Regions from separate parts of the Mesorhizobium sp. NPDC059025 genome, predicted to be linked through region 1. Evidence: riboswitches for the same ligand, from Rfam matches in the RefSeq annotation. Region 1 holds a riboswitch; each other region holds the start of a gene.
The links. Region 1 has a riboswitch for cobalamin ahead of ACFWYE_RS24655 (ABC transporter ATP-binding protein). Riboswitches for the same ligand answer to the same signal wherever they lie in the genome.
Positions count from the first base shown of each region.

Region 2: linked by a shared signal. The riboswitch ahead of ACFWYE_RS00690 (CbtB-domain containing protein) and the one ahead of ACFWYE_RS24655 (ABC transporter ATP-binding protein) in region 1 are both predicted to bind cobalamin.
Region 3: linked by a shared signal. The riboswitch ahead of ACFWYE_RS00450 (DUF1636 family protein) and the one ahead of ACFWYE_RS24655 (ABC transporter ATP-binding protein) in region 1 are both predicted to bind cobalamin.

Region 1 covers NZ_JBHYIM010000012.1:140,700-146,465, forward strand. Annotated here, with positions in the region: gene ACFWYE_RS24645 (NAD(P)H-dependent oxidoreductase) at 1-425, shown strand, start outside; gene zigA (zinc metallochaperone GTPase ZigA) at 653-1,870, shown strand; cobalamin riboswitch at 2,017-2,223, shown strand; gene ACFWYE_RS24655 (ABC transporter ATP-binding protein) at 2,308-3,180, shown strand; gene ACFWYE_RS24660 (ABC transporter substrate-binding protein) at 3,204-4,151, shown strand; gene ACFWYE_RS24665 (FecCD family ABC transporter permease) at 4,154-5,167, shown strand; gene ACFWYE_RS24670 (DUF899 domain-containing protein) at 5,319-5,766, shown strand, end outside.
Region 2 covers NZ_JBHYIM010000001.1:150,731-156,496, reverse strand. Annotated here, with positions in the region: gene cbiB (adenosylcobinamide-phosphate synthase CbiB) at 1-751, shown strand, start outside; gene cobO (cob(I)yrinic acid a,c-diamide adenosyltransferase) at 756-1,370, opposite strand; gene cobU (bifunctional adenosylcobinamide kinase/adenosylcobinamide-phosphate guanylyltransferase) at 1,372-1,881, opposite strand; gene ACFWYE_RS00695 (CbtA family protein) at 1,874-2,650, opposite strand; gene ACFWYE_RS00690 (CbtB-domain containing protein) at 2,668-2,847, opposite strand; cobalamin riboswitch at 2,881-3,074, opposite strand; gene ACFWYE_RS00685 (MFS transporter) at 3,154-4,353, opposite strand; gene ACFWYE_RS00680 (MFS transporter) at 4,513-5,742, opposite strand.
Region 3 covers NZ_JBHYIM010000001.1:98,757-104,522, forward strand. Annotated here, with positions in the region: gene cobN (cobaltochelatase subunit CobN) at 1-1,588, opposite strand, end outside; gene cobW (cobalamin biosynthesis protein CobW) at 1,592-2,629, opposite strand; gene ACFWYE_RS00450 (DUF1636 family protein) at 2,626-3,057, opposite strand; cobalamin riboswitch at 3,092-3,294, opposite strand; gene ACFWYE_RS00455 (LysR family transcriptional regulator) at 3,378-4,292, opposite strand; gene ACFWYE_RS00460 (NmrA family NAD(P)-binding protein) at 4,400-5,293, shown strand; gene ACFWYE_RS00465 (shikimate kinase) at 5,326-5,766, opposite strand, start outside.

The DNA.
Region 1 (5,766 bases):
CGACCCCTGATGCCGACGTCATCGCCGAACAGGGGCGCATCGACCGAGCCGATGATCTGGTCCTGGTCTATCCCGTGTATTGGTGGTCGATGCCCGGCCTGCTGAAGGGCTGGATCGATCGCGTATTTTCCAACGGCTGGGCCTATGATGAGCCACCGGGCGGCAGGCTGACGAAGAAACTGCAGTGGCTGAACGTGCATCTCGTCGCGATCGGCGGGGCCAGCCAGCGCACCTATGCCAGGCATGGCTATTTCGGCGCCATGAAGACCCAGATCGACCACGGCATCTTCGATTATTGCGGCGCCAAAGTTGTAACATCCGAATTGCTGCTCTTCCCGGAAGCGCAGGATCAAGCACAGCTTCCAGCCGAGGCCCATGCCATCGGCTACCGGCTGTTCCAGAAACAGCAACGCGTGGCGGCGTAGAATTCTTCGCCGCATGGGATTTCCAGGAGGAAGCTCCCATGCGGCAGCCAAGACCGAAACCGCTGCTGAACGGAACCGTTTCTCCACCCGAACGCATGCTGCTTGCCTTTCGGCTTTGTTATGTTACAACGTAACAATACCTCAGTGGCCTTCCCACGAATTTGGTCACTCCTCACCACGGGCGCCCCCTCAGGGTTCCGCCTCACCGCAGCTTCTGGAAAGCAGTCATGCCCACGCACAATCGAAGGCGTCTTCCCGTAACCGTCCTTTCCGGGTTCCTCGGCGCCGGCAAGACCACACTTCTCAATCACATCCTGCACAATCGCGACGGACGCCGGGTTGCCGTCATCGTCAACGACATGAGCGAGGTGAACATCGACGCCGCGCTGGTACGCGACGGTGGCGCAAATCTCTCTCGGACCGACGAACAGCTGGTCGAGATGACCAATGGCTGCATCTGCTGCACCTTGCGCGACGATCTCCTGGCAGAAATGCGGCGGCTCGCCGAACAAGACAGGTTCGACTACCTGCTGATCGAGTCGACCGGCATTTCGGAACCTCTGCCCGTCGCTTCGACCTTCGAGTTCCGCGACGAAGCGGGCAACAGCCTTGCCGACGTCTCGCGTCTCGACACCATGGTGACGGTCGTCGATGCCGCGAACCTGCTGCGAGACTATTCCTCGTCGGATTTCCTGCGCGACCGCGGCGAGGCACTCGGCGCTTCGGATGAACGTGTGCTCGTCGATCTTCTGGTCGAGCAGATCGAATTTGCCGATGTGATCGTGCTCAACAAGGTTTCCGACACCTCGGCAAAGGACCTTGACCTGGCCCGCAAGATCATCCGCTCGCTCAACCCGCAGGCCGAGCTCGTCGAGACGGATTTCAGCCGCGTGCCGCTCGCAAAGGTGCTCGATACCGGCCGTTTCGATTTTGACAAGGCCGAACAGCACCCGCTCTGGTTCAAGGAGCTGAACGGTTTCAGGGACCACATCCCCGAAACCGAAGAATACGGCATCCGTTCCTTCGTCTACCGCGAGCGCCGTCCATTCGATCCCGTCAGGTTGCAGGCCTTCATCAGCAGGCCGTGGCCGGGTGTGGTGCGCGCCAAGGGTTTCTTCTGGCTGGCGACACGCCCCAATCATGTCGGGGAATTGAGCCAGGCCGGTGTCCTGGTGCGAACCGGCAGGCGCGGGCTCTGGTGGTCAGCGGTTCCCCGCAACCGCTGGCCCGATAGTCCGTCATGGCAGGAAGCCATGAAACCCTATTTCGATCCAATGTGGGGCGACCGCCGCCAGGAACTGGTCTTCATCGGCTGCGACCCGATGGACGAAAGCCGCATCCGCGCCGAGCTCGATGCCTGCCTGGTGGACGAGCCCGTCTTCGCGCCGCAGCTGTGGCGCGACCTGCCGGACCCGTTTCCGAGCTGGAGCGGACAGGCGGCATGATCATCAAATCCCTGATTTCCCTGTTCAAGGGACGCCACCAGAATTGTGACTGTCATCCGCGGCGCGCCCGCTACATTCCGCCGGCGGAGCGGCACGCTACCACAGGTCCCAGCCAAGAATCGCCATTGCCAGGCGGCGGCGGTCACAATAGGGTCCGCGACGATGGTGCCTCGAATCGAAAGGTCCGGGGTGAAAAGGGAATACGGTGACGTCCGCAAGGGCCAAGACCGTGGCTGCCCCCGCAACTGTAAGCGGTAGCAAAGTCCGAGAACGCCACTGGCCAAAGTGCCGGGAAGGCAGGACCGCGCAACGATCCGCGAGCCAGGAGACCTGCCATCACAGTGAGTTGACCGGACGGGGTGTGCCGGGAGGACGCTACAAGGGCGGCCCTGCCGTCGTTCTGGCCATCCTTCCGCACCTGATCAATGAGGGATCAGTTGGAAGGTTTTGCCGTTTTTCAGCGTGATGGCGCGACGCATTTTCCCGACGACGCACCGCAGCGCGCCGATGAAGGTGCTTGCGCGCGTGCGGTTATCCTGCAGGCGCGCGACCTTAGCTATCGGCCGGAAAAGGGCATCACCCTCGTCGAGGACGTCTGCCTCGACATGCGCGCCGGCGAAAGGCTCGCCATCATTGGTCCAAACGGCGCCGGCAAGACGACGCTGATGCGCATGCTGTGCGGCATGCTCAAACCTGTCAGCGGCCTGGTGAGCCTCGATGGCGAACCGCTCGACCGACTGCCGATGGCGGAACGCGCGCGACGCATCGCCGTGGTCGGCCAGTCGGATCAGCCGGATGCCCAGCTTGCGGTCCACGACTATGTCGGGCTCGGCCGTATCCCGCATGCCGGGCTTCGTCGCCGCAGCGACGACCGCAACGTCGTAATCGACGCGCTGGAACGTACCGGCCTGCTCTCCCTGCGCGATCGCCGCATGGGCTCGCTTTCCGGTGGCGAGCGCCAGCGCGCGCAGCTGGCGCGGGCGATCGCACAGCAGCCGCACGTGCTGTTCCTTGACGAGCCGACAAACCATCTCGACCCGCGCGCCCGCGGCGAATTGCTGGAGTTCGTCGCCAGGCTCGGCATCGCTGTCGTCACGGTGCTGCACGATCTGCCGCTGGTTGCCCCCTTCGCCACCCATGTCGCCGTGATGAGCAAGGCGCGCCTCGTCGCGCTCGGCACGCCGCGCGAGACCCTGACTGCAGAACTGGTGCGCGAGGTCTTTGGCATCGACGTGCTCAGACTGCCTCATCCGGACGAACAGGATCGCGAGCTGACGGTCTTCGACGTGCCGATACGCCTTTCCCGATGAACCGCCCCATCCACGGAGCCGCCATGAAACGCCTCGCTTTTTGCCTCGCCGCCACGCTTCTCTCGTCGACCGCCTTTGCCTTCCCGGTCACTGTAGACAGCTGCGGCATTCCGCTGACCTTCGACGCCGCGCCGAAGCGCGCGGTGATCAACGATCTCAACATGTCGGAAATGGCCTTTGCGCTGGGTCTCCAACCCGAGATCGTCGGCCTGACCGGCATCACCGGCTGGTACAAGGTCGATGACGCCTTCAAGAAGGCGCAGGGTTCCATCCCGGAACTCGCGCCCAAATATCCGACGCTGGAGAATCTCCTGGCGGTGGAGCCGGACTTCTTCTTTGCCGGCTGGTATTACGGCATGAAGCCCGGCGGCGACGTGACGCCCGACACGCTGGCGCCGCACGGGATCAAGACGCTGGTGCTCAGCGAAAGCTGCGTCCACCTCGACAAGAACCGGCCGGCGGCCTCGATGGATCTGCTGTTCGGCGACGTCGAGAAGCTCGGCAAGATCTTCGGCAAGGAAGGCGAGGCCAACACGCTGGTTGCCGGATGGAAGGAAAGGCTTGCCGGCATCACCGCCAAGGTCGGCGCCCGCGGCGGCACACGTGTATTCCTCTACGATTCCGGCGAGGACAAACCCTTCACCGCCGGCAAATTCGCGATCCCCACGGCGATGATCGAAGCGGCCGGCGGCAGGAACATCATGGACGACCTGCCGACCAACTGGGGCAACACCGATTGGGAAACCGTCGCCACCCGGAACCCGGAATTCCTGGTGTTGCTCGACTACCAGGACGACGCCGGCTACCGGAAACTGCTGAACTTCCTGAAGACGCACCCGGCGATGAAGGAGACGGACGCCGTCAAGAACGAGCGTTTCGTTGCCCTGCGCTACGCGGAACTGACGCCCGGCCCGGCCAACATCGAGGCCATCGACAAGATCGCCAAGGCAATGCACCCGGAGGCCTTCTGAACGTGCCAAGCCGAGCATACGGCGTGGCCATCGGCACAGGTCTGGTGCTGGTCATCGCGCTGGCGCTGCTATCCATCGCCTATGGCTCGACCGTCATTCCACTGGGCGATGTCATTGCAGCGCTCGCTCGTGCCGTCGGCCTGGACGCCGGCCGCGTGACCGCGCCGGTGGAGAAGATCATCGTCGACCTCAGGCTGCCGCGCGCGATCCTCGCCGTCTGCGTCGGCGCCGGTCTCGCTGTGGTCGGCGCACTTCTGCAGACGGTGACACGCAACGACCTGGCCGATCCATTCCTGTTCGGCCTGTCCTCGGGTGCCGCGGCGGGTGCTGTTTCGGTCATCACGGTCTTTGGCGACCGCCTTGGCGTGTGGACGCTTCCGATCGCCGCTTTCGTCGGCGGTATCCTGACAGCCTTCGTCGTGTTGCTGCTCGTCAATCGTATCCGCGGCCAAGGGCCGGAGCGGCTGATCCTTGCCGGTCTCGCCGTGTCCTTCCTGTTCACGGCGCTGACCAACTATCTGGTCTTCGCCGGCGACCAGCGCGCCGCCCATTCGGTGCTGTTCTGGACCATGGGCGGGCTGGGCCTCGCCCGCTGGGGCAATATCGGCCTGGCGATTGCCGGAGCAGCCGTCATTCTCTGCTTCGCGCTACGTTATCATCGCTGGCTCGACGCCTTCCTGGCCGGCGAAACCACCGCCGAAAGTCTTGGCGTTCCGGTAACGCGCTTCCGGACACTGACATTCCTCGCCGCAGCGCTGTCGACGGCGATCCTGGTTTCCGTTGCCGGCGTCATCGGCTTCGTCGGATTGATGATCCCGCATGTCGCGCGCCGCTTCGCCGGCCCGCTGCATCTGCGACTGGCCATCGCCTGCGCCGTCTTCGGTGCGGTGCTCCTGCTTGCCAGCGACCTGCTGGCGCGCACGCTGCTGCCGCCGCAGGAATTGCCGATCGGCATCATCACCAGCTCGATCGGCGCCCTGTTCGTGGTTGCCACCCTCCTGCGCAAGCGGTTCTGAGCAACCGGCCATTCCATCGCTCCGGAATAGCGCCACACTTGTTACTCACACTGTTCGGCCTCCGAAGGCAGACTGGCACCAGCACCGAGTGTCGAGCAACGACGCTTCGACCTCGAGGCACGGCATCGCCCTGACAAGGAGGTTCAGAACAATGACCGCATCCGCCGAAAACAAACGAGACGAGATCCTGGCCGCCCTGCACAGGCCGCCGGTGGTTGATCACGAGGCGTGGGAGCAGGCGCGCCAGCAACTGCTGGTGAAGGAAAAAGCCCACACGCACGCACGCGATGCACTGGCCGCAGAGCGCCGCCGCATGCCCTGGGTGGAAGTGACCAAGGACTACGTCTTCGAGACCCCGAACGGCAAGGCAAGCCTGCATGACCTTTTCGCCGGCCGTCGTCAGCTGATCCTTTACCGCGCCTTCTTCGAGCCCGGCGTGTATGGCTGGCCTGACCATGCCTGCCGGGGTTGCTCGATGGTGGCCGACCAGGTCGCCCATGTCTCGCATCTCAATGCCCGTGACACCACGCTGGTCTTTGCTTCGCGCGCACCGCAGGCGGACATCCAGCGTGTGAAGGTCCGGATGGGCTGGGACCGTA
Region 2 (5,766 bases), on a different contig from region 1:
GATCGCTCGGATCGCTGAGTCTGCCCTGCTGGCCCTGCCATTCGGCATTGTCGTCGTTGCGCTGCTGGGAAGCTCGCTGCTGTCGCAGAAAAGCCTCGCCAGCCATGTCGAAGCAGTGGCTGATGCGCTTGACAGCGGCGGCGTTGTCGCAGGGCGAAAAGCAGTGTCGATGATCGTCGGCCGAGATCCGGAAAAGCTCGATGAAGCCGCTGTCGGACGGGCTGCCATAGAGAGCCTGGCAGAGAATTTTTCCGATGGCATTGTTGCCCCCGCCTTCTGGCTTGGCGTCGGCGGCCTGGCCGGCGGCGCTGCCTACAAGGCCGCCAACACCGCGGATTCGATGGTTGGCCACCGTACCGAGCGCCACGAGGCTTTCGGCTGGGCCGCGGCGCGCTTTGACGATCTGGTCAACCTGCCCGCTTCACGCCTGACCGGCCTCCTGATCGTTGCCGCCGCGTTTTTCATCAAGGGCGCCGATCCAGCCGAAGCTTGGCGCGCCATGCGCCGCGATGCACGCCATCACCGTTCGCCCAACGCCGGCTGGCCGGAGGCCGCGATGGCTGGCGCCCTGGGGCTCGCGCTTGCCGGCCCGCGTTCTTATGGCGGTGTTCTGGTGGAAGGCCGCCATATGGGAGAAGGCGGCCGCACCGCCGTTACCAGCGCTGACATCCGCCAGGCGCTGAGACTTTACTGGACCGCCGACATGCTGCTCGTCGCGCTGTTTGGCGTGATTGCACTGGCGCTCTGGTAGGCCTTTAGAATTCAATTCCCTGCTGCGCTTTCACGCCGGCGGAAAAATGATGCTTTGTCGCCCCCATCTCGGTGACGAGATCGGCGGCTTCCGTGAGCGCCGGCTTGGCATTGCGGCCGGTAACGACAACATGCAGGTCTTCCCGCCGCCCCTTCAGGGCAGTCACGACACGATCGACATCCAGATAGTCGTAGCGCAGTGCGATGTTGAGTTCGTCCAGCACCAGCAGGCTGATGGACGGATCGGCCATCAGCTCTTCCACCTTCATCCAGGCAGCTTCTGCGGCGGCAACATCCCGCTTCAGGTCCTGCGTTTCCCAGGTGAAGCCTTCGCCCATCGAATACCAGACCAGCCGATCGCCGAACGCCTTGAAAGCATCCTTCTCACCGGTGTGCCATCTGCCCTTGATGAACTGAACGACACCGACGCGCCGGCCGTAGCCCAGCATGCGCAGTGCCAGCCCGAAGGCAGCCGTGGTCTTGCCTTTGCCGGGACCGGTGTTGACGATGAGCAGGCCCTTCTCGATGGTCTTTTGCGCCACCTCTGCGTCCTGCACCGCCTTGCGCTTGGCCATCTTGGTGCGATGGCGCTCGGCTTCGCTGTCATCGATCTCGACCATGTCATTTCACCTTGAGTGGCAGGCCGGCAACGGTCAGCACCACATCGTCGGCCACCGCCGCAACCTGCTGGTTGAGACGCCCGGCAGCATCTCGGAAGCGACGCGCCAGCGCATTGTCCGGCACGATGCCAAATCCGACCTCGTTGGACACAACAAACCAGGGACCACGCGGTTTCGACAGTGTGGCGGTCAGCCTGGCGCATTCGTCCTCGATATCATGCCCGGCCAGCATATGATTGGTCAGCCAGAGCGTAAGGCAATCCAGCAGTACCGGTCGCCCGGCAGGCAGGCGCACCAGCAATTCGACAAGGTCGAGTGGCGCGTCCGCCGTTTCCCAGCCTTCGCCTCGACGAGCACGATGATGCGCGATGCGTTCGCGCATCTCGTCGTCGTAAGCCTGAGCGGTCGCGATATACGTCCAGGGCGCCGGCAGCGCCGTAACCAGTTTTTCGGCATGCGCGCTCTTGCCGGAGCGCGCACCGCCGATGATGAAGGTCAGGCGATCAGGCAAAGCTGTCGCGAAGGCTCGATGCCTGCCCGGTAAAGCGGCCGCGCACAACGCCGACGACCGCACCCAGCACAACCCAGAACACCAAGTTGGTCAGCGTAACCGCCACCACGAACTGGTGATGCAGGCCTTCCGGGATCGGCGTGTCGTAGCTCTCCGGCTGCGGCGCGCCAACGACGTGAGGCGCGACGATCAGCAAGATCGCGAGCACGGTAAGTGGCAAGGATCGGCGGAAGGCGATGAGCGCAAGGCCAATGGCCGTGGCGACGACGGTGGAGATCCACCAGGCTTGCCTTGGCAGCAAATCGGCAGCAGGCATCGCCGGCAATTCCGGCGGCAGGCCAAGGCCTGGCGCAAGCGTAAAGACGGCAAAACCGGCAAGCCCCCAGAACACACCCTGGCGCCAGTTGCCGATGCCGCCGGCGAATTCCGAGAAGGCGACAAGGATCAGCGCGAAACCGATACCGGTTACGACATTGGAGAGTACGTTGAACGAGAACCGCTCGATGCCGTCGGCGGGTGCCCAACCTTCCTCTTCCTCGGCCGGAGCAGCCGCGGGCGCTGGCGCAGCCGAACTCATTGCGTTGGTCCCGGCATCGGCAGCGGGGGCTGCAGGCGCAGCCGCATGTTCATGGCCGCCGGCGGCCTGTTCATAGACTTCCGCCTTCAGGATCAGGGGAACGGTTGCATAGGCCTGCAAGCAGGCGAGAACGATGCCGGCCAACAGGCCCGCGATCGCCGCGACAAACACGACGTTGCGAAAAACAGACATGGTGGGTTCCCCCTGAGTTAGTGGCAGGGGAACGCCATCGAGTGGCGTGCGTCGTGGGCGGCGTTGTGCACGGCCTCGATATGCGAGAAGCCGGTGAAGCCGATGACGAAGATGCCGAGCAGGCCAGCCATTGCCAGCTGAAGGAAGCGCGACTGCGAAGAGGTCGAAGCGCCGAGAGAAACGGAAGCGGTATTCATGGTCTGTCCTTTCGCCCTCCACCCGAGGGCATTACCGTCATTGCCGTCGCCGGCAGGTCTCCTGGCTTGCGGATCAGCGCCCTTCTCCACCTTCCCGAGACAAGCCTCAGTGGCATTGGAGAGGACTACCGCTCACAGTTGCGGGGGCAGCCACGGCTTCGGATGGTTTCCCCCTCCCCACCGTATTCCCTCTTGGTCCCGAAGGGACCGACGACGGCGGGAACTATAGAAAGAATTCTGGCGCCCGGCAAACCAAATTCCGCCATCGCCAGACGCATCCGCGTCATTGGTGACCTGCTGTCGTCGCTACATCGATTTCGGCAGATATCTCCAGGTAACAATGGCGCAGACGGCAGCAAGGCAACCAAGCGTGGCGAAAACCGATCCCAGGCCGAAGAAAGCCAGCACCAGCGAATAAACCAAAGGTGGTGTCAGCTCCGAGAAATCGAGGTAGGTGCGGTAAACTGCGGCCATCTGCGGCCGCTCGTAGGCGCGCACCGAGCGCATGAAGGCGGTGGAGCCGATCGCATCGAGTGCGATGGTGAACAAGGCGCCGACCAGGAGCAGGCCGGCGGTGGCGAGCGGGATGAATTCGCCGATGGCGCCGGCAAGCCACAGCGACACCGCCATCCCGGCAAAGGCGAGCGTCATCACGTTGCGTGCACCATAACGCTTGCCTGCCCTGCCCCAGAAAATGGCAGCGAACAGGAGAGCGTTGCCGGCCGAAACCAGCAAGCCCCCGGCAAGTTCACCCTGGCCGGTAATGACCATGAACAGCGGGCCGTAGACAAAGAACGTGGTCCAGTAGCAGGAACGGCCGAAAGCGATAAGCCAGGCCAGCCGCAACCGTGGCTGGCTGACGAAGCGCCCGATATTGGCGAACGGATTGATGGGGCGGCTCTTGCCCGGCACGATCATCGGATTGTCGCCAAGCCGGTAGTACCAGAACAGCGCAAGCAGGCAGAGTGCAAAAACGGCCACGGCTCCATGCGCAGCATAAATGCCGTAGCGTGTGTAGAGGAAGATACCGAGCGTCGGGCCGCTCGTCCAGGCGATCATCGACCACGCCATGCGCAGGGACTCAGCCTGCATGAGGTCGGTCTTGCGGATATGGTCCATGATGTAGAGGTTGAGCGTGATCGACAGCGCACTCGCGCCCATTACCCGGCAGAGCATGCCGATGATCTGACCAGGCAGCGAATGGGTGACGAAGAACAGCGAACCGATCGCAAGCAGCAGCGCACCGGCTGTGTAGACCCATCTGCGTGCGAAGCGGTGGATCAGCATCGGCATGAACAGCGTGACCGAGAGACCAAGCAACGAGACGATCGTATAGAGGATCGAGACCGTCTGCTCGTTCCTCAGGATCTCATAGGCCTGGATCGGGATAACCGAGGCAACCGTGGCTCGCGCGGCAGATTCGATGGCGTAAAGCGAAGCAAAGGTGCGCGCGTCCGCCGGCGGAACCGCCGGTAGCCAGATCGGATGGCGGACATGCGTGGACATGGATTCCCAAACTAACGACTCGCAACGGGAAATCTGCGTCGCCGATGGCCGGGCCGGTAGCAGGAAACCGACGCGCTAGCGCCGGAATGCGAAGCCGGCCAACCACTTTGCACCGGCTGGCACAACGATAGGCTGCCGCATCAAGCTTGTGAGGATCGATCAGTGCGTTCTTCGTGAGCCTGGATCGACAAAGGCCACGGCAACCGCGGCTGCCAAGGCTATCGCAGAGACGATCAACATCGAGCTCAAAAGCGTATTGACAGTTCCCGACGCGCCGAGGAACTGCCCCGCCACCGCGACGATCAACGCCCCACCACCGATCGACATTGCTGCTGCCAGTCCCGCTGCGGTGCCTGCCATGCCCTTTTGGATTGTCATGGCCCCCATATTGGCGGCGGGCAGCGTCAACCCATTGCCAAGGCCGATGAACATGCACGGGCCGAAAAACGCCAAGGGATGCGTAATATCGAACGCGGACAGAACCAGGCCAAACAGGAGCCCGCCACAGGTCAGCAAACGAGCAGCGATGAGCAATGTGGCCCGAGGCACCCTCAAGCCATAACGGCCGGTCAGAAAACTGCCGCAGATAAAGCCCGCGGGGACCATCCCCATGAAAAGGCCGAGCAGCGCACTCGATCCACCGACCACCAGAGGTGCACCGGCCAGGAAGATGTAAAGTATCCCGGACGATGAGGCCATCACGACTATGTAAGCCCAGAACACAACCGAACTTAGCAGCCGTCCATATGAGCCGAGATAGACCCCGCTTCGCCTGACTGGAGAGAGTGTCTCGCTCAGTTCTCGTTTCGACAGAGAGAGAATAATTGCGCCAAAGGCCGCAAGAACGACAAAGATCGTCCGCCACCCCAAGAGTTCATCCAGCGTTCCTCCTAAGGTAGGACCGAGCATCGGCGCCAAGGCCCATGCCATCGCGGCGTAGCCCACCCTGCTCGTCCCCTCATATTCATTCGATGTTTCTTTGATGGCGACAAGAGCCACGCAAAAGCAGGCGGCAATCGAAGCTTGCATTGCGCGGAACACGAGGAAAACAACAATATCAGGGGCTAGCGCGCAACCGATAGAAGCCAGAATGAAGATCGAGAGCGAGACCAGCGCCACGGGTCTGCGTCCGTATCGATCCAACATCGCGCCAGAGATCAGTTCCACGAGCGCGGTCACAATCGCATACCCCGCGACCGCAAGGCTGATCAGCTCGAAGTCCACACCAAATTCCATCGCGATCTTGGGCAGCGACGGCGATATGATGTTGACAGGCAGCACCGAGAGTGCGGACAGCAGGACAAGAATGACAAATCGAGATTTCGAAATGCTGCCCGCAGTCCCCGCACCCGGTATACCCGTGTCCGGGAAATGACGATCTTTCGTCATGATCGCGTCCTTGATTTTGTGGAG
Region 3 (5,766 bases), on a different contig from region 1:
CGCCGACATGGATGATCGCGTGCACGCCAAGCGATTTCTGCAACCACAGGCCGAAGGCGACCAGTTCGTGGCGCGGTGGCAGCGTCGGGTCGTGATAGTCGGCGCGCCGGTCGGCGGAGCGGCCACGATCCGGAGCCAGGGCTACGGTAACGTTGCCGAAGCTGGCGGCGCGGAAAGGAAAATCGGTTGACGAAGCTTTGCCCCATGCATCGACCACCGCCTGGCGCGCGTCGATCGGCAGGTTTTCGGAGAGCGTTGCGTAGTCCTCGGCATCAAGATGTTCGCCACCTTGTTCCAGGAGGTCGAGCAAAGCGCGCGCGGATTCAGGAATCTTCTCAACCGTGTAACCGTCTTCCTTAAGGTCGTGCAGCATGGAGAGCACGGAAGAGGGCACGTCGAGGCCAACAGCGTATCCGGTGCGTCCGGGCGCGCTGGGATAATCGGGGATGAGGATGACGACGCGTCTCTCAGCGGGTTCCGCCTGCTGCAGCCGGATATGAGCCACAATGCGGTCGGCGACGCGCTCGACGCGATCGGGTTCAGGCCTGTTGGCGAAAGGTCGGAAGGCAAGCGCCGAATCGGTCGCAACTTCGGCCTTGAAGGAAACCGCGCCGGCGAGGATGCGGCCGTCCAGCTCCGGCAGCACCACATGCATGGCAAGATCGGCCGGTGCCAGGCCACGCTGGTTGGTCTCCCAGGCGTCGCGGCGTGTCGTGGCGACGATGACCTGGAACACCGGCACCCCGGCACGGTCGAACAAGGTTTCGGCTCCCGGTTCCGCGCCGGAAGCGAATGCGGTGGCGGTGACGATGGCTGCCGGGTTCAGAGCGCCGAGTGTCTTTTCCACGAAACCCAGCGAGGCCTGGTTCTTCAGACTGGGCACGAAGATGGGTACGGCCGTGATACCGCGCACCTCCAGAGCTCCGGCCAGGGCATCGATGGGGGCGGCATCGGCCGCGAGCAGCATCGAACGATAGAAGAGGATGGGGACGGCCGGTTTGCCGGCGAAGATGGGAGGAAGCGCGTCCACGACCCCAACGCCGGGTTGATAGAAACCTGCCTTGGGCAGTTCGACAGGCGGGAGAACAGCGCGATCGTGGCCGCAAAGCCCAGCCAGTCGGCTGACCAGCGCAGACATGTTGGCCGGTCCACCCTGGCGGAAATAGGCAAGCAGGGCTTCCAGTTCGTCCGCGGGCAGGGTGGAAGCTTCGGTGAGGCGCGGATCCTCGTCGTGGGATTCGCCGGGCAGCAGCGCCAGCTTGATGCCCCTGGCGCGGGCTGTTGCCGCAAGCTGGTCGCAGCCGTAGCGCCACCAGTCGTAGCCGCCCAGGATACGCACCAGGATCACCTTGGCGTGCTGCGCAACGCTGTCGATCCACAGATCGACGGACATCGGGTGGCGAAGGTCGCGCAATGCCGCCAGCCGCATCGAGGGCAGGGCGGCGACATCCGCCTGCCAGCCGGACGCCAATCCGGCCAGATCGCTGTCGGTGAAAGACAGCGCCACCATCTCCGCCGGCTGCTGGCGCAGGTCTACCGGCTCGGCGATATCGTCGAGCGAGGCGGAGGTGGTGGTCAGGATATGCAAGGTTTATCCCACCAGGATCTTCTCGATGGCCGGGCGGTCGAGACCCTTGAGGCCAATCACCACCAGCCGCGAGCGACGGTCGTCGTCTGCCGTCCAGGCGCGATCATAGTAGTGGTTCACACGCGGTCCAACCGCCTGCAGCAGGAGCCGCATCGGCTTGGCATCGACTTCGACGAACCCCTTCACGCGCAGCACATTCTCCTTGTCCGCGGCTTCCGCGACACGGCGAGCGAGATCATCCGGGTTGGCAACTGCAGGAATCTCGACGACGAAGGTGTCGAAGTCGTCATGCTCATGGTCGCCCATGCCGTCATGGTGGCTCTTGCGGTTTTCGATATCGTCCTCGACGGCAAGACCGAGACCGAGCAACACGGACGGATCGACCTTGCCCTGTGCGGTCGGCACCACCTTGACCGCGCGGCCAACATGCTCGCTGAGAACGGCATTGGCGCGGGCAGCACCGGCCGCATCCAGCAGGTCGTTCTTGGAGAGGATGATCAGGTCGGCGCAGGCGACCTGATCTTCAAACACCTCCTCGACCGGATCGTCGTGGTCGAGTGAATCGTCGGCGGCACGCTGCGCGGCGAGCGCGTCCATGTCCGAGGCGACGCGACCTTCAGCCAGAGCCGGGCCGTCGACCACGGCGACAACGCCGTCGACGGTCACGCGGTTTTTCACAGTCGGCCACTGGAAGGCCTGCACCAGTGGCTTCGGCAGCGCGAGGCCGGACGTCTCGATCAGGATGTGGTCGACTTTCGGCGTGCGCGCCAGGATCTGGTCGAGCGCCGGTACGAAATCGTCGGCGACCGTGCAGCAGATGCAGCCATTGGCGAGTTCGACGATGTTCTCCTCCGGGCAGCTTTCAACGCCGCAGCCCTTGAGGATCTCGCCGTCGACGCCGACGTCACCGAATTCGTTGACGATGAGGGCCAGCCGCTTGCCCTTTGCGTTCTCGAGGATGTTGCGGATCAGCGTCGTTTTGCCGGCGCCGAGGAAGCCGGTGACGACGGTGCAAGGCACGCGGGAAACGGAAGCGGTCATATCTGGTCCTTCAACACAGCGAGGGGAGGGATACGCGCGACGAGGCCGCGCTTGAGGGAATCGGGACGGCCACGCCATGGGATGAGGCCATCCTGCGACGTTGCGAAAAGCTCTGCGCCAGTCACGAGGTCGGAACCTGATTCAACCGTCAGGTCGCCGAAGACGTAGCTCCAGCAATCGTTGCGCAGCAGTGCTGCCGAGAGGCGGCGCTTGCAGTTACCCAGGCATTCGACCGAGCGCACTTGAATGGTCTGGTTGCCCAGGGCGGCAGTCCTCGTGGCTTCGGCCAGCATCGTGCCGGCACGAGGATGGGCATCCGAACCGCTCTCGTCCCGACAGGACGAGCAGACGATGATGGTGACGGGGGCGGTTTCGACATCCGCCGTCACACTCGTCGTCCCGGCCGAGAAACTATCGCTGCGATCCAAATCAGGCTCCTTGCCCGGGACACCCGCCAGGCGTTGGGATTCTTGGTTTGACGGCAGGTCTCCTGGCTTGCGGGTCGCTGCCTCGGTGCCGCCTTCCCGGGAAATCCCAGTGGCTATCGGCCTTGGCTCGTCGCTCACAGTTGCGGGGACAGCCGCGGACTTGAAGCTTTGCCTCGCACCGCATTCCCTCTTCGCTCCTCCCGGTGAAGGGAGGAGACCGTCTTTGCCGGATTTAGGCTTGGGCAGGTGGCGCTGTCAACGCGCCGCAACGGCGGATCGCGTCGCAAGCGTGATGGTGCGGTTGGGCCACCGAGCCGACATCATGCCACGACGCAATCACGTTCCCGACTTTGAATGTGCAGATTGGCTGCCAGGAAGTCGATGAAAAGCCGTGTCTTTGCGAGTGGCAGGCGAGCTGCTGGCCAGACGATGTGGACTGGAATCGCGGGCTGTTCGAAGCCCTCCAGAATCACCTCGACGGTGTTGATGTCGACGAGATCCTGGATTTGCCAGAGTGGCACGCGGCCGATGCCGAGGCCAATGGCAACCGCCGCGTGGCTGGCGGCCGCGTTGTCGAGATGCAGCCGTCCGCCAACTTTCACGCTCAATGGCTTGCCGCCTTCCTGGAATTGCCAGGCGCCGGCATCACGATCGGTGTTGCGGAAGATACATTGATGTTCGGTGAGTTCGCGTGGGTGGCGTGGCCGTCCGTGTTTGCCGAAATAGGATGGCGCGCCGAAGACGACCCGGCGCATGACGCCGAGCCGGCGCGCCTTCAAGTCGGAATCCGCCAGTTCGCCAATGCGGATGGCAAGGTCGAGCCCTTCCTGGGCCAGGTCGACGAAGTGGTTCGACAGGCTGAGTTCTACTTCGAGCTTAGGGTGCATTTCCATGAAACGTGCGACGATGGGGATGAGATAACTAGGCCCCAGCAGTTCCGGTCCGCCAATCCTGAGCAGTCCGGTTGGCTCTGCGCTGCAGTTGCCAGCTTGTATCCTGGCTTCGACAATTTCCAGAAGCGCCGGTTTCACCCGCTGGTAGAAGTCATATCCCGCCTCGGTGGGCTGTGCCTTGTGGGTCGTGCGGTGCACGAGTTCGACGCCCACACTTCCTTCAAGGGCTGCCAGTGAACGGCTGACCGCCTGGAGAGAACGGCCGAGATGACGGGCAGCTGCCGACAGGTTGCCGCGTTCGACGATCGCCAGGAACGCCTCGACATCACCAAACCGATCCATAATGGTTCTCCGATTTTCGAGAGACCATATCACGAATTGACCATCTACCAATCGGCTGTCGAGAGATCGATGTTCCGACAAGTGGTTCCAACATGTCAGGAAAGCCGATGTCTGATCCGAACAGGAAAACCGTACTCGTGGTGGGCGCTTCCGGCCGCAGCGGTGGCTATGTCGCAGCGGAACTTGCCCGGCGCGGTGTCATCGTGCGGGCGCTGGTGCGCAACAAGGTCGCCGCGCGCGCGGCACGCGACAATGGCGCGTTGGAAATCGTGGATGGCGATCTGCGCGATGCCGAAAGTCTCGACGGCGCGCTCAAGGGGGTTCATGGGGTCTATCATGTCGGCCCGCCCTTTGTTGCGGACGAACCGGCACTCGGCATTGCCATGGTTGATGCGGCGAAACGCGCGGGAATTGGCAAGTTCGTGTTTTCGTCCGTCATCCATCCAGCTAACGGACTGGCCAATCATGCCAGCAAACTGCCGGTGGAGGAGGCGCTGCTGCGTTCCAATCTGGACTACACAATCCTGTACCCGGCGACGCTGTTCCAGAACATTGCCCCGGCATGGCAGGCCGTGGTTCGTGATGGTGTCTTCGCGGAACCCTTTTCGAACACGGCGCGGCTGGCGCGTGTCGATTACCGCGACGTCGCTGAAGTGGTGGCCAAGGCGTTGACAGGCGATCAGCTTGCCTATGGCTCTTTCGAGCTTGCAGCCGATGGGATGCACAACCGCATCGAGATCGCCGCCTTGATGGGCGCCTTGCTTGGACGCGCGATCGAACCGGTGGAACTCAGCTTCGAGGCATGGGCGGCAGCCGCCAAACCGCCTTTCGAAGGCGAGGCGCTGGCTCAACTGGCACGCGTATTTGAATCCTATACGGCGTTCGGCTCTGCCGGAAACAGCCTGACTCTGCGCGCCATTCTCGGACGCGAGCCCAGTACGCTGAGGCAATATTTCGAAGAACTCGGGGCTATCAATCCGGACGCTCTCCTGCGGGCCTGATACAGATTGTGCGAGCTCGTGACCTGCTCCACCTAAGGACTAGGGTGTCGCCAGACCAACTGAAGGATCCGGTCGACGGTCTTTTCGACCGGTGCGCTGGAATCAATCTCGTGGTCGGCCGACTCCCGAAGCAGCGGTTCGATCATTGCGATCAATTCGCCAATCCTGCGTCGTTCCTCATCGACATGACCGTATCTGCCCGGCGCTCGCGCGGACACGCGTTGCATAACCGTATCGATCGGCACAGAGAGCAGGATGATCGTGTCGATCAGCGGGAAAAGCTCGTCCATGTTCTCGGCACAGCCGCTGATGAAGAGTGCCTCGTCACGTGGTTGGGAAAGCAGCACGCGAACCTTGTCGAGCTGCCACACCCAATCCTTGCCGTCTCCGGGCGTCAGTGTGTCGCCAGGAGCGGCTTCGATCCAGTGTGACCACTCCGGCGTATCAAGGTCGTAGGCGGCATGGCCACGTGC